DNA from 2 places in the Pantanalinema rosaneae CENA516 genome. Region 1 is predicted to be linked to the other one. Evidence: riboswitches for the same ligand, from Rfam matches in the RefSeq annotation. Region 1 holds a riboswitch; the other holds the start of a gene.
What was found. A riboswitch is a leader RNA that binds a small molecule or an ion and turns the genes downstream of it on or off. The one in region 1 is predicted to bind cyclic di-AMP.
Positions count from the first base shown of each region.

Region 2: linked by a shared signal. The riboswitch ahead of ACN4EK_RS06435 (universal stress protein) and the one ahead of ntrB (nitrate ABC transporter permease) in region 1 are both predicted to bind cyclic di-AMP.

Region 1 covers NZ_JBLZFZ010000010.1:153,986-161,548, forward strand. The annotation lists gene ACN4EK_RS08300 (exopolysaccharide biosynthesis protein) at 1-373, opposite strand, end outside; gene ACN4EK_RS08305 (ABC transporter ATP-binding protein) at 456-1,289, opposite strand; gene ACN4EK_RS08310 (ABC transporter substrate-binding protein) at 1,333-2,754, opposite strand; gene ntrB (nitrate ABC transporter permease) at 2,772-3,620, opposite strand; cyclic di-AMP (ydaO/yuaA leader) riboswitch at 3,714-3,899, opposite strand; gene ACN4EK_RS08320 (HAMP domain-containing methyl-accepting chemotaxis protein) at 4,145-5,590, shown strand; gene ACN4EK_RS08325 (hypothetical protein) at 5,696-6,706, shown strand; gene ACN4EK_RS08330 (DMT family protein) at 6,713-7,057, opposite strand; partial or broken gene ACN4EK_RS08335 (hypothetical protein) at 7,234-7,563, shown strand, end outside.
Region 2 covers NZ_JBLZFZ010000008.1:99,384-106,946, reverse strand. The annotation lists gene ACN4EK_RS06445 (S9 family peptidase) at 184-2,145, opposite strand; gene ACN4EK_RS06440 (Nif11-like leader peptide family natural product precursor) at 2,320-2,553, opposite strand; gene ACN4EK_RS06435 (universal stress protein) at 2,844-3,530, opposite strand; cyclic di-AMP (ydaO/yuaA leader) riboswitch at 3,687-3,808, opposite strand; gene ACN4EK_RS06430 (DEAD/DEAH box helicase) at 4,281-6,998, shown strand; gene ACN4EK_RS06425 (hypothetical protein) at 7,010-7,477, opposite strand.

The DNA of each region.
Region 1 (7,563 bases):
TCCAGGCATGGGGGCTGGTAGCAAGCCGCCGCATCCGGGGACGGGTAATTTTTTCTAACAATTTGGACAGGGTTTGTAATTGCTTCAGCAGGCTGTGCACTAACCAGGTGGGGAACCGCAACTGAGCGATCGTCCGAGGCAACCAGGGCGATCGCCGCCCCACTGCCATTTGCAATGCCAAAATCAGGCAAGCGAATCCCAGAGGGCCGGCTAATCCGGGCGGCATCGGTAACAGAAACGGCAACACCAATAACCCAATCACCAGACTGAATCCGCGTTCGGAGGTTTCGGTCAAAATATCATGCAGGGTTAAAGGATGTTCTGCCAGACGCTTCAGCAATGCTGCCAGGTCTTGCGAGAATCTCAGGTGCATAACCAACGGAACAGTTGAACCTTGATAGATCCAACTGTAAGGGAAAAGATTCCCGATCGTCAGTCCCCGCAAGATAGGAAGATCAGTCGCCAAAATGCTGATCCAGGAAGTTTAAAACATGGTTCCGCAGTTCGTAGTACAGGGGATCTTCTCGTAGTGCTGCCCGATCGCGGGGATGGGGAAACGGCACTTCCAGAATTTCGCCAATCTGGGCATGGGGCCCATTCGTCAACATGACGATGCGATCGGACATATATAATGCCTCATCCACATCATGCGTCACCATCATCACCGCCTGCCGATTGTTCTCCCAAATATTCAACACTTCTCGCTGTAACTTACCGCGTGTCAGAGCATCCAACGCCCCAAATGGTTCATCCATCAGCAACATTTTGGGACGAATCGCCAAGGCTCGGGCAATCCCCACCCGTTGCTTCATCCCACCCGAGATTTCATCCGGGTATTTATTGGCGGCGGCGGTCAAATTCACCATTGCCAGGTGTTCATTGACAATTTGGGATTTTTCGGCATGGGAAGCTCGATCCAAGACTTCATCCACAGCTAAACGAATGTTCTCCCGCACCGTCAGCCAGGGTAGTAAAGAGTAATGCTGGAACACCATCATCCGTTCAGCACCCGGTTTGCGAATTGCCTTTCCTTCTAGAGTCAGTAACCCTGAGGTCGGACGTTCTAACCCGGCGACCATTTTCAGCAAGGTCGATTTGCCACAGCCCGAGTGACCAATTAAGGAGACAAACTCATTTTCCTGGACGGTGAGACTGATATTATCCAATACCACGAACTCACTCCCATCCGGATTGCGATAGGCCTTGGTCAGGTTTTCAATCACTAAAAATTCGGTTGGAGTTGAGCGATCGCCGTGGATGCCGTTCGTTTGTAGGGTAGATTTAACCATCATGCCTCCTGGTTGAGTCAGTAGTGAACAATGAATCTATGGATTAACTGAGATAAATCCGGGTCGGGCGATCGGCGCGGATCTCGAAGCTATTCAAATAACCCATAGGGTCACTCGGATCAAACCCTTTCTTGTCGATAAACGCCTCTGGCGGTTCGACTTTGTAATCCTCCTGGGGACAAGGAATCCCCATTTCAGCCGCCACTTCCCGGTAGATATCGGTTCTCCAAGCTTTTGTCGCTAGAGCATCGGCATCTTTGGGAAATACTTTAATTTGTCCCCAGCGAGCCGCTTGAGTCATCAGCCACAGACTCTTAGAGCGCCACATAAAGGTCGAGTTTTCTCCCGGTGCTTGGGGAATATTCGGTGGCAGGTCAAAGAACAGCGTTGTATCCGGCGAGGACACAGTCCGGTCTTTACCATCAAACCCACCGTAGTTGTAATCCCCGACAATGGCAGGCCGCGTGAATTTATCCACAGCCCCCGTTTTAGGTTTGGCTCCGGTAAACGAGCGATCGGTAATCAGTTCGGCAACTTCCGCCCGGTTTTCCGGTTGGCTGCAATACTGGCAAGCTTCAATCATGGCTTTGAGTAAGGAGCGGTAAGTTTTGGGATTTTGTTCGATGAAGTCCTCCATCACACCCAGCAAGCGATCGGGATGCCCTAACCAAATTTCCTTGCCTTGAGCAAAGGTAAACCCAACGCCAGCATTGCCTTGAATCGCGCGAGTATTCCAGGGTTCTGCCACCATGTAGCCCTGCATGGCTCCGATCCGCACATTGGTCACCATTTGGGGCGGGGGCACGATGATGATCCGGAATTCCTTATCCGGTTCAACTCCTGCTGCTGCTGCCAGGTAACGAATAAAATATTCGTAAATTGATGAACTCAGAACCACCGCCCAAACGCGATTTTCTGGCGGTTGACTCTCAAAGAAGTTACGGAACTGCCGCCCGAACGCTTCTAAGTCCCCGTTGTATTCGTACCAGGGTCGCAGACCAAACTCCCACATGGCTTTATTCATGGTCATTGCGTTGCCATGTCGATGAATCGTCATCCCGGCACATAACGGCGCATGACGTGCCCCTTCCGCCCCAATCCGAGCATTCGTGACCGCCCCGGAAACCACGGGAGCCGCATCTAAGCGCCCAAAAATCACGCCATCCCGTGAGGTTGCCCAACTGGCCTCCCGATTCAGTTGAACATTTAAACCATATTTACGGAAGAAGCCTTTTTTCCAGGCGATCGCAAACGGCGCACAATCATTCACCGGCACATAGCCCACGGTAATATCTGGTTTTTCCAGGTCTTCCCGTCTAACGACAGGCTTGATCGCCAACGCTTCATCCGTTAGCCCTTTAGCGGAGCGATCGCCACTGATAGTACAGGAGGATACTCCTAGCCCCGCGATCGTCGCGCCCATGCCCAGCACAAACTCTCGTCGTGTCCAACGATTAGTGTTCATAGTACGTGGTGAAAAATTTAACTACTGACGGGACGGCGGTGAGTCACCCAGGCTTGCAATTGCCCCATGGCAAAATCCAGCAGCAAGCCCGTGATGCCAATGATGAAGACCGCTAGAAACACAGAACTTAAGTTCAAGCGACTCCATTCATCCCAGACAAAGAAACCAATGCCAATCCCACCCGTCAGCATCTCGACCGCCACAATCACTAACCAGGCAATGCCTAAACTGATCCGTAATCCGGTGAAGATATAGGGCAGGCTGGCGGGCAGAATAATCTTCGTTACCTGCCGCCATTTGGGCATTTCCAGCACTCTCGCCACATCGATAAAATCCTGCGACACGCTGGAAACCCCCAACGCCGTGTTGATGATCGTCGGCCACAGTGAAGTTACGAAGATTACAAAGATGGCTGAGGGATCGGCCAGGTTGAAGATGGCTAGAGCGATCGGCAGCCATGCTAACGGAGACACCGGTTTGAAGATTTGAATCACCGGATTTAACGCCAGCATGATCGGGCGAGACATGCCGACTAGAAAGCCAATCGGAATGGCGACGATCGCGCCCAAACCAAACCCAATTAAAACCCGGCGTAGGCTGGCTAGCAGTAACCAACCAACGCCCAAATCCCCCGGGCCCCGCTGGTAAAAGGGATTCAGGATAAAGTCTAAATTACTAACTAACGCTTCCCAGGGAGTTGGCATCAAATCCCGACGGAACAGCGCCACGCCCCACCAGAGCAGGAGAATTCCCAGGAAACCCAAAGCAGGCAGCAGCACTGTATCTCGAACCATAAATAGTTTGGTTCGATGCCAACTTGCCTGAGCGATCGCAGCAAACACTGCTGCCAGATTCATCATCGGCATATATAGCACCTCAGTCTCACGAGCAGGTACACAAACTGAGCCGTACTGGCAAGAGACACTGAGGAGTCAGAGCATGGAAAAATGCTGACTCTCCAGTCCTCCCTCAATGCTGACGGAGTTAGCTGACGGGCTAGGGCTGAGAGATGCCCTCCGGTACTGAGTAAATCGGTCAGAAGCCAGACATCACTAAAAATAGGTCTGGGATTCTGCCTGATTTAGCCAAGCAACCGGTTCGCCCCAAAGATTGGTTCCTCCGTTCCGGGGTAGCACTGTACCTCACACGCTTACAGGCGACCCAGATTAAGCTGACTGACTCAAGTTAATAGATAGGAATTTAACACTGCGATCGGGAATTGTGCAACCTACCTTAGGCAGGATGTCGAGCGATCGCTAAATCGAGCCTGGTTGTAATGTCAGGAATCTCTGAGATTGTTTAAGAATTGTCTGAACCTGTCGATCGGGTGACTGCCTCCGGGCGCACTAACTAATAGACCCGATATTGATCCCTACAAACAGTCAACCTTATGAAACTGAGCACCAAAATGTACCTGGGATTTGCCATCCCTGCCTTAATTTTGGCTGGGGTTGGTGCCTATTCACTGTATTCATTTAGCCAAATTAATCGTCAGGTGGGTACGATTTATGACGATCGGGTAGTGCCACTTCAACAACTTAAGACTATCTCCGATCAATACGCCATTACTATCATTGATACGGTGCATAAAACCAACCGCAAACTATTAACACCCTCTGAGGCGATCGCACTAATTCAAACAGCCGAAACCACAATTCAACAAAATTGGCAGGCTTATCTCAACACAGAATTAACCCTTGAAGAACAACAATTAGTGAATCAAACTAAAACCTTACTGACCCAAGTCAATCCAGAAATCCTGAGGTTGAAACAAGCGTTAGAGGAACGGAATACGTCCCGCATTGCGGAATTAGATACTCGCCTTTATCAGGTCATTGATCCGCTGACCCGACAATTGCATCAACTGACTGATTTACAATCACACGTAGCACACCAGGAACGGCAAACCGCCGATGTCGTTTATCGCCATACGGTTGGAGTATTTATTGTCCTGTTAGTCGTCGCATTAATCCTGGCATCCCTGATCGGCTTCTTCCTCAGTCGCTCAATCATTGCCACCCTACGCCAAACGATCGCCGCCCTCAGTCAAACCGCCACCGAGATTGCCGCTGCAACTAGCCAACAGGAACGGGTCGCCGCTCAACAAGCCACTTCCGTGAATCAAACCACCACCACGATGGATGAGTTGAGTGCCTCTTCCCGCCAATCTGCCACCCAGGCTGAAGCCTCTAATACCCGCGCCCAACAAGCCCTGGCTCAATCCGAATCCGGCATGAAGGCCGTTGAGCAAACCTTAGCCGGGATGAGTACCTTACAACAAACTGTCATGGCGATCGCTGAACAGGTGCAGCAATTACAGGCACAGACGAATCAAATTGGCACGATTACAGCGTTAGTCAGTGATTTAGCCAATCAAACCAATATGCTGGCATTGAATGCTGCCGTAGAAGCAGTCCGAGCCGGAGAACATGGTAAGGGTTTTGCGATCGTGGCAGCTGAAATTCGCAAACTAGCCCAGCAAAGTAAACTATCCGCCACCAAGATCGATACCTTAATCTCGGACATTCAAACGGCAATTCAAACCACTGCCCAAACCACAGCCAACAGCACCTCAACGGTGCAAAGCGGCATAGACCTGGCTCAAAATACTGCCGCCGCCTTCGATCGGATTATGGCAGAGATCCAAAGTGTGGTTGTGAGTAGTCAACAATTGACCTTGAATGCTCAACAACAGGCGATCGCCATCTCCCAGGTGGTGACTGCGATGAATTCCCTGAATCATGCTGCCCAGGAAACTGCGAGCGGCATCAGTCAAACCAAACAGGGCATTCAAACCCTCAACCAAACGGCATCAGGCTTACAAAGCATGGTTTAATCACGAGATACATCAGGCAATCAGTTCAGATCAGGGTATATCAGAGGGTATATCAAGTTAGAACCGTTCTCCCGTTCAACGTGATCCTCACAGGAATGGCTTGTTATGCATGATGATTCCACGGGCTTAATTTGTCGGCATTCGTTTGAATTGTCCCGCTTGATGGCAGTGTATCCTCCTCAGTTGCACCATGCCAATAAGCAGATGGTTTATCAGATTGCTTGTCCGCCCGGCACCCGCTATTCCGGTGAGTTAGTGTTCTCACGCTGGCGATCGCTACCCTTGCCGCAAGAATTCATTCCAGAGCAGCACCAAACTGCATTTGAGACCCGGTCAGGCTACTTTGCCTATGAGCCGTCTACTGACCCAACGACGATCGCCTGGTATTTAAATTTCGCCCATTCCGATCTATTCGCCTTCTACGGTGGCGGCTTGTTTGCCCAAGATGAAATGCAAGTGGCAGAACATCCAGCGTTGGGAGCTTTACGCGAAGCCTTATTAGCAGCCAATATCCCTACCTGGACGGTAGAGGACGAACAACCAACACCAATTTTAGTCCGGGGAGTCGAGCGTCGTTGTGCGATCGCCACCGATCGCAATCCTGCCCAAGGGCGACCATCGGGCCTGTACGGCAATCATTTTGCCAGAGCCAGCACTGAGGCAATTCAACGGGCAACCACACCCTTACAGCCACCAACCATTAGCAATATTCTAGCGATCGCAGCGCCAGCCAACGGCTTTGGACTTTACCGCCGCCACCAGATCACCTATATCCTGACTACCGCCTTGACCGGATTTACCGCCGCTCGGCAGGAATCGCAGTTAGCCAGCCCAACTCCCCCCACGGTAGTGATTCACACGGGCTTTTGGGGCTGTGGAGCTTTCGGCGGTAATCGGGTGCTGATGGCATTGCTCCAACTGCTTGCCGCTCGGTTAAGCCACATCGATCGCCTGGTGTTTCATACCAGTGATGCCGCAGGCTCTAACGATCTGGCAGCAGCGCGACACATTTTAGCAAATGAATTGTTAGCCAATGATGCTCCAGTATCGGTGTCTAGTGTGATCGATGCGATCGTCGCTATGCGATTTGAATGGGGAGTAGGTGATGGCAACTAATTCAGACTATGAAGAGGATTTCTCACTAAAAATCAGGTAAGCCGCCCCTGCCAGCAACATCGCTGCCAAGAAATAATTCCGAGTCACAGGCACTTTCATGTAGGCAACGCTGAATCCAGCAAACACAATCATTGTGATAATTTCCTGTAACACTTTTAGTTGAGGCAGGTTGAAGTATTGCACACCAAGCCGATTGGCAGGGACTTGAAAACAATATTCCAGAAACGCGATCGCCCAACTGATCCCAATCACAATCCAGATCGGTGCCGTTTTCAAATCCTTCAAATGTCCATACCAGGCGAAAGTCATGAAGATATTGGAAATCAAGAGCAGAACGATCGGTTGCAGCATGAATTTAGTAAGTAAGCAGAACGAAAGTTAACCATATTTTTGTCTGGCTGAACAGTAGCGTCAGATAGAAATTAAATTCAGCGTGATCGCCAAACAGGACGGTTATGCTATCAGGTATGCGGTGATCCATGGCTCACGATCGAGAAATGCCATCAATGAAATTAAGGTAGGGCAGCATGAGTCAGTCCGGTGGGTGGCGACAACAGGCAAAGCAGGGCAATCCCAACGCGATCGAAACCCTGCTAAATCAGGCACTTCTACATAAGCAAATGACCACCCAGGTCAGCTTAGAAGATGGTTGGCTGCATATTGCTTTGCACTGCCCCCTCGATCCCGATCTACAAACGGCTCTGGTATTAATCGATCGTGAAATCTCTCGCCTCAATTCGCCTTTAATTCGCCAGATCCGGATCGAAGCGGATAGTCAGCAGCAGGAACTTGAGTGGAGCCAGGAATTTACCCCAGGAACCTATTCCCGTGTAGTCAATACAGCGGCTACAGCTAGC
Region 2 (7,563 bases), on a different contig from region 1:
AATCGTGATCAAAAGTATGGGTTGAACAGTGATGGCAGCATCCTATCCTCCCATCTTGTCATCTCCCTGCGCTGCCCTGCCCTAAGGAGATTTCTAGGAAACTTTTGCCTTTGTACGGGCAAACGGCTGTTCGCCCCTACCCAAAATCGCCAATTATCCGGTAATTTCTATTCTGGAAATCTCCTAATTCTCCTGTTTTAACAAAAACTGTTGCACAAATAGGACAGTGGCATAAAACTGAAAGTCGAAATTGGCTTTTTTGGCAAATCCATGACCTTCGTCCTTTGCCATCAGATACCAAACGGGAACCTGGTTATTCCGGACAGTGGCAACAATTTGTTCGGCTTCAGCCAGGGGCACCCGTGGATCATTTTTGCCATGAATCACAAAGAGCGGCTTTTGAATTTGCTCAGCATTGTTGAGCGGAGAGATTTGCAGCAGAAATTCCCGCATCTGGGGATCCCGTTCGTCGCCGTACTCCACCCGGCGCAGATCCCGCCGATAGCTCTCAGTCCGCTCCAAAAAGGTGACGAAGTTAGAAATGCCGACAATATTGATCGCGGCACGAATCCGATCGCTGTAATGCGTGGCGACAGCCAGGGACATATAGCCGCCATAGCTGCCACCCATGACCAACACGCGATCGGCATCCAGATCGGGTTGGGTGGCAATCCAATCCAAAAGAGCGCCGATGTCTTTGACCGAATCTTCCCGGAGTTTGCCGTTGTCCAGTTTCAGAAAGGTTTTGCCATAGCCAGTCGAACCCCGCACGTTCGGTAGCAGCAGGGCAACTCCCAGTTCATTTAAAAAGAAGTTGTCCCGTCCCTGAAAAATGGGTCGCGATTGGCTTTCCGGCCCCCCATGAATGTCAATGATTACCGGACGTTTGCCCGTAAACCGGCTGGGGGGGCGGTAGAGGAAACCAGAAATGGTGCGATCGTCGAAACTTTGCCACCGGACTAATTCCGCTTCGGCAAAGGTGGTGGTATTCAATCCCCCAGTTTCACTTTCGGTCCACCGTTGTACCTGGTTCGTCGTCACATCCAGGGAATAGACATCTGCCGGAAAGCGGGCGGTGATCAGGGTAAATCCCAAGTCCCGATTATTGCGATGCCAACTCAGTCGGAAGATCAGACCGGGGGGAAGTTTGGGTACAGGTCTTTCCTGACGGGTGGTGGTATCGAGCAGATGCAGGACACTACTGCCTTCTTCATTGGTGACAAAAGCCAGCAGTTTGCCATCGTGCGATAAATCAAAATCCTCAACATCCCAGGGAATTTGACTGCTTAGCTCGGTATAGGTTTGGGTTGCCAGATCAAAGTAAGACAGTCGTTGGAATTCTGACCCCCGATCGCTGATCAGGTACAAGCCTTTCCCATCGCGGCTAAACACTGCCCCGCCATAAAACACAGATTCTGTGCCCGTCTTAGGAGTCAGCAGCGTCTTCTGACCCGACTGGCTATCGACTAACCAGAGGTAACTTTCGTTAACCGACACAAACTGCATGACCAACAATTGTCGATCGTCCGGTGCCCAATCGAGCGGCGACCACCCTCCCCCCTCCACCGTGGCTAATAAGCGATCGGTCTGGGGCTTGGTGGGATCAATCACGTACAGATCGGTGTCCTGTCCATTGCGGCGAGTGGAGGTGTATGCCATGCGATCGCCCGCCGTTGACCAGATGCCACGACTATTCTTGGATTTACCGTCCGTGAGCAACGTGACTGCGCCAGTGGCTAAATCGTAGCGGTAATTTTGGTTAAATTCGTTCCCACCGACATCGCGACTGAAGACAAAGTAATCCCCGGTGGTGGGTTGATAGGTGGCTCCCGAGGGGGCTTCTGCAAAAAAGGTTAACTGCTGCCGCATCCCCAACGGCGATCGCACCTGATGCACCTGTGCCGTATTGGCAAACCGCGTCGAGATTAACAGTTCTCGTTGAGTCGGATGCCAACTGGACAAGCCGGCCGATCGAAACTCGGTATAGCGCTGAACCGTATCCACCAGGGAGGTTGGGATCGGTGGAATGCCCTCGACCACTAAATTCTCGTTTGGAGTAACCGTATCAGCCAGGATAGGGGGCATGGTTGTCAGGGTCAGCAGAGCCGGTAGAACGATCGCTACCGTAGTTTGAAGTAAGTTCATGCGTGGGTCGGGCAATCAGTCAAGGTTTTTGGGAATCCCGCATCAACACTAACACGGCTGATTCTTAGTCAGACGGTAGCACTGGTAATGCACCTTTAGCGATCGGAGTCAGTCTCCTGTCCGACCAGAGCGGATTCAACCCGGAACCGGACAGCGAATCACCGTGTGCAGGAATCACACCCAATTAATGCTCCGTAGCCATTTCCAGACTCCGGTATGCCGTCTGACTACTACTCCCTGACTTTGTTCCCGGGCGATCGTCATCAGTTCTTCCGTGGTAAAGCTATAACCAAGTTGCTCAGTAATCTTTAAAAACTCTTCTGGACTAGAAATATGTTCAAACTTATCTCGCAGCGTCTCGTCATAAGCGGCTGCCTCCAGAAATCGATTCGCACTTTCCAGCGACATTCCTGAATCCTCCTTCTGGTATTGCGTATCCCCGACAAGCAAATAATGCCTCTAGGTTATACTGCCCTAAATCTCAGTCACCTATAGCGTTGCTTTATCTAAAAAATTATTCTGATTTTGTAATCGTACATCTACTTTTGATAGAGAAACGCTGATGTCTACTTTACAATACTTGGATTTCAGCCAATACCTCAAATAACACAAAGGGCAGACATTACGGACTGCCCTAGGAAACCTGATTAGCTGATTGTAGCCTCGATCAACGATCATGCCGATCTCAGCCTATATTCCTAGCCATCACACAACGCTGGCGGAATCCCGACAACAGGACAAGGAAACGATCGCCCCAATTGCTGCACTAAGGGATGTTCCGCAGATTCGCAACCGACAATGAGCATCGTGGCAGATTCAGCCTGGACGACACTTTTCAGTTCGGGAATCAAGCTACCAAACCGGAGATGGGTCTTTAGAGAACCCCGCCATTCATCCGCCAGATACCGTGCCCGCCATAAAATGCGATCGGCTTGTTCAAAGGAATCTGCCCAGCAAGAGGAGACATCGGATACCGACGGTTGGCAAGATTCTGACAACTCTGGCGCAATGCTGTTCGATCGCGACTGCACCGCCGCTTGCCCACACGCCACTAGCGGGGCGTTACGCTGCTTCTTGCGGGAAAAGGGTTTGCTTTTCGAGGAAACTGGATGCTTAGCGGATAAGGTAGGGCTGCATGAACTCTGTAAGTCCATGACGTAAATGACTTGTACCGTAACGGCTTTGGATGTGGCTAACCGGGTTTGGTGAGCAATCCAGAGGGTTAAATCCAGGGCAATTTGGCTACGAGGTGAGCCATTGTATGCGACCATCAAGTTCACTGCTTGAGTCGTGTTGGAGCTAGCTGAACTACCTGATGGGGGCACTAACAACATTTGCCGAGTCAGGTCACTACAACCTAGCGCTCCCTCAAGACGCGCAAGCATTGATGTAATGTTCACGGTTGACCTCTCTAAAAAAAGTAGAACACGGACGAGAGGTGGGTCAGGCGACAGAGCAGCAATGACATCGGATGCTGTCAAGGTATTCGACTGAATCTGTCAGGAGACTCCAGACCGCTGCATAAAAGCGTTAGTCTTAGGCACTCCTCCCATTGCCGACGGAGTTAGCTGACGGGCGAAGACTGGAAGGTGTCTCTTTCAGGTATGCTGAAATTAGCCCCAGGAATTTGGTTCCTCCGCTCTTAACCAAGCGTATGATCGAATCCTTCCATCATGGCTTGGTTTCAGATTAGGCTACCCACTTAAATAGACATCATGAGATATAGTTACGAGACAGGTGATCGTTAGCCAGTAATTCAAAAAAATTGCCCTCTAAGACAGAGGCAAAGCTGGTGATTTCAGGGTGTTTATCTATCCTCTAGTTAATATAACCCACTCATTTTGGGTTCCGCATCTGCCTTAAAGTAGTTGTTCATGAAACTTATAACAGTTTTCATAGAAGTAGATTGTCCAAAACCAACAAAATTAGGGAATTGGTACAACTTTCCGGATTTAATCTGAGCCTGAGTGTCAAAAAATTAACATAGTTCAATATAAATTAAGAAGAAAGTTAATTATTGGGCGTGAATCGCGGCGGAAGATCACAGAATAAATATATAGGTAAGGCAGGATGCATGTTTCACTGTGAACGTTCATCACTCCGTCTTCCTTTGCTCTTTACTTTTAAATGTTCGCGTGAGTGCTTCCCTTAAACCGTCAGGGCTTGATCTAAAGCAACTGTTCCCTTTTCAACTGGATGAATTTCAGCTTCAGGCGATCGCAGCGCTGGAAGCCGGTCGATCCGTAGTCGTCTGTGCGCCTACTGGCTCGGGTAAAACCCTGGTGGGTGAGTACGCCATTCATCGTGCTCTGGCTCAGGGACGGCGGGTATTTTACACCACACCCCTGAAAGCCCTATCAAACCAGAAGCTGCGGGACTTTCGGGAATTATTTGGTAGCGACAATGTGGGACTACTTACGGGTGACATTTCCGTCAACCGAGAGGCTCCAATTCTGGTGATGACGACCGAAATCTTCCGGAATATGCTGTACGGCACCCCGATCGGAGAGGTGGGTACATCGCTGGTGGGTGTGCAAGCCGTCGTGTTGGATGAATGCCACTATATGAACGATCGGCAACGCGGCACAGTCTGGGAAGAATCGATTATCTACTGTCCACCGGAGATCCAACTGGTTGCCCTGTCGGCAACGGTTGCCAATAGCGACCAACTGACGGATTGGATTGCCCAGGTACATGGACCTACCGATCGGATTTATTCAGACTTCCGCCCCGTTCCCCTCAGGTTTCATTTCTGCAATCCCAAGGGCTTATTTCCGCTCCTTGATGACAGTGGCAAACGGATGAATCCCCGACTGCGACCTAAAGGTGGCAAAGGCGCAAAACCGGGTGGTAAAGGACGGAGTCCCCGGCAGGAAAGCCCCAACTTAGCCTATGTCCTGACTCAGTTGCAGCAGCGGGATATGCTCCCGGCGATTTATTTCATCTTTAGTCGGCGGGGCTGTGATCAAGCCGTGGCAGAGGTGAGTAATTTGCCGTTGTCTCTAGTCACTGAAGCGGAAGCAGCACAACTGAAACAGCGTGTCGATGAATTTTTAGCGGCAAATCCGGATGCCGGACGGGCTGGTCAAGTCGAACCCTTGTGTCGAGGCATTGCTGCTCACCATGCCGGGATTCTGCCCGCCTGGAAAGGCTTGATTGAAGAACTGTTCCAGATGGGCTTGATCAAAGTCGTGTTTGCCACGGAAACCCTGGCCGCCGGGATTAATATGCCTGCCCGCACCACCATTATTTCCAGCCTCTCGAAGCGCACCGATCTGGGACATCGCTTACTTACCGCCTCCGAGTTCTTGCAAATGGCAGGACGAGCCGGACGGCGGGGGATGGATGTTTTGGGGCATGTGGTGACGGTGCAAACTCCGTTTGAGGGAGCCAGGGAAGCCTCTTATCTCACTACGGTGGGTGCTGATCCCTTAGTCAGCCAATTTACTCCCAGCTATGGTATGGTCTTGAACCTGCTGCAAACCCATAGTCTAGAGGAAGCCAGAAATCTTCTAGAGCGCAGTTTTGGTCAATATCTGGCAACGGATTATCTCCGTCCCCAACAGGAGGCGATCAATACCTTACGGGCGGAACTGGCGCAACTGGAAGCCCAGTTAGATTCAGTGGATTGGAAACTGTTGGCTCAGTATGAAAAGCTGCAAGAGCGCTTGAAGGAAGAACGCCGCCTATTGAAAACCTTGCAGTCCCAGGCGGATGATATGCGGGTGAGCGATCTGGCGATCGCGCTGTCCTTCGCGGTAGCTGGCAGTATGGTCAGCCTGAAAGGTCAATTTGTGCCGGTGCATACACCTCTATCGGCGGTATTAGTCACGAAAACGGCGGGGGCGGGGCAGTTTCCCTATTTAGTCTGTTTAGGGCAGGACAATCGCTGGTATGTGGTGACCGTAGGAGATGTGGTCAGTTTACGGGGGGAAATTCCTCGCTTGGCGGGAGTCGATGATCTGGCTCCCCCCCCAGAAATGCCGTTGAAACCGGGGCAATCTCGCAGTGGCAATGAACAGACCGCCACGATCGCCAGTCAAATTCCGACGCTGTCTTTCCCCGACGATGCCCCAGAAGTCTATGCCCAGATGCAACGGATGCAAGCGGTGGAAGCCCAGATTGCTGCGCATCCCGTTCAACAATGGGGCAACCGCACGACGATCCTAAAACGGCAAAAACGCATTACGGCGATTCAGGAAGAGTTGCGCGATCGTGAGGAAAAACTGGGTCGGAATTTACATCGACGCTGGGATGAATTCCTCAGCCTGATCACTATTCTGCAAAGTTTTGGGTATTTAGATGGCACTGAACCCACCCAGGCTGGTCAAGCGGCTGCCGCCATTCGGGGCGATAACGAACTGTGGTTAGGATTAGCGCTGCTCTCCGGGGAATTGGATACCTTGGAGCCACAGCATTTAGCCGCAACCTGTTTAGCCCTGGTGACGGAGGTATCTCGTCCGGATAGCTGGACGCGGTACAATCTATCGCCTGAAGTTGAGGAGGCGTTAGAAAGCTTGCGGGGAATTCGCCGTCGTCTATTCCAGATCCAACGGCACCAGCAACGTGAGTTGACCCGGACGTACCCCGGACAAACCTTTGAAATGCCTCCCGTTTGGCTGGAATATGAGTTTGTTGGCTTGGCAGAACAATGGGCACTGGGAACCGAGTGGACGGAACTCTGTAGCAATACCAGTTTGGATGAAGGAGATGTTGTGCGAATTCTGCGTCGCACCCTGGACTTTCTATCCCAAATTCCCCATGTCCCTCACCTGCCAGGAAGCCTCAAGCGCCATGCGATCGATGCGATCCGTATGATCGATCGCTTCCCAGTGAGTGGCTTAATTGATTAGTAACAATTACACTAACGACCTGAGCCGCTAGCCGGTCTACCAGGTCCGCTAGAGCTAGCAGGTTGGGCAGGACGAATCGCTCCATTGTAATTAACAACTGTTCTCCAGCCGTTAGGATTGACAGTCACCTGGCTTTCTACCGTTGCCTGAGAAAAACCGGGCGCTAAACAACCGAGAAAAGTAAAGGTGATTGTCCCATCACTGTTCTCGACAAAGGGAGCATTGATCGCTTGACCATGCATGGAGTTTTCAGCTCGATATTTGCCAATGCCACCATTCGCGGCTTCAGCAGCCTGACGAGCATAGTTCTTTGCCCGACTCAAGTTAGGGATAGGGGTTTTGACCGCAGTGGCTCGATTTAACGGTCGCAAGGAGGGGCAAGTTCCCTGAGCGATCGCGGATTGGCTACTCAAGATCACGGGGAGGCTACCGGAAACGAGAGTAACCAGGATGAAGCCATTTAACAGAATTTTGTGCATACAACAACAGTATGGAATGGCTAAGTGTACTAACCTGCATTGTAGGCGGATGTCTAAAAACCATAAAGAGTCGATAAAAATTGTAT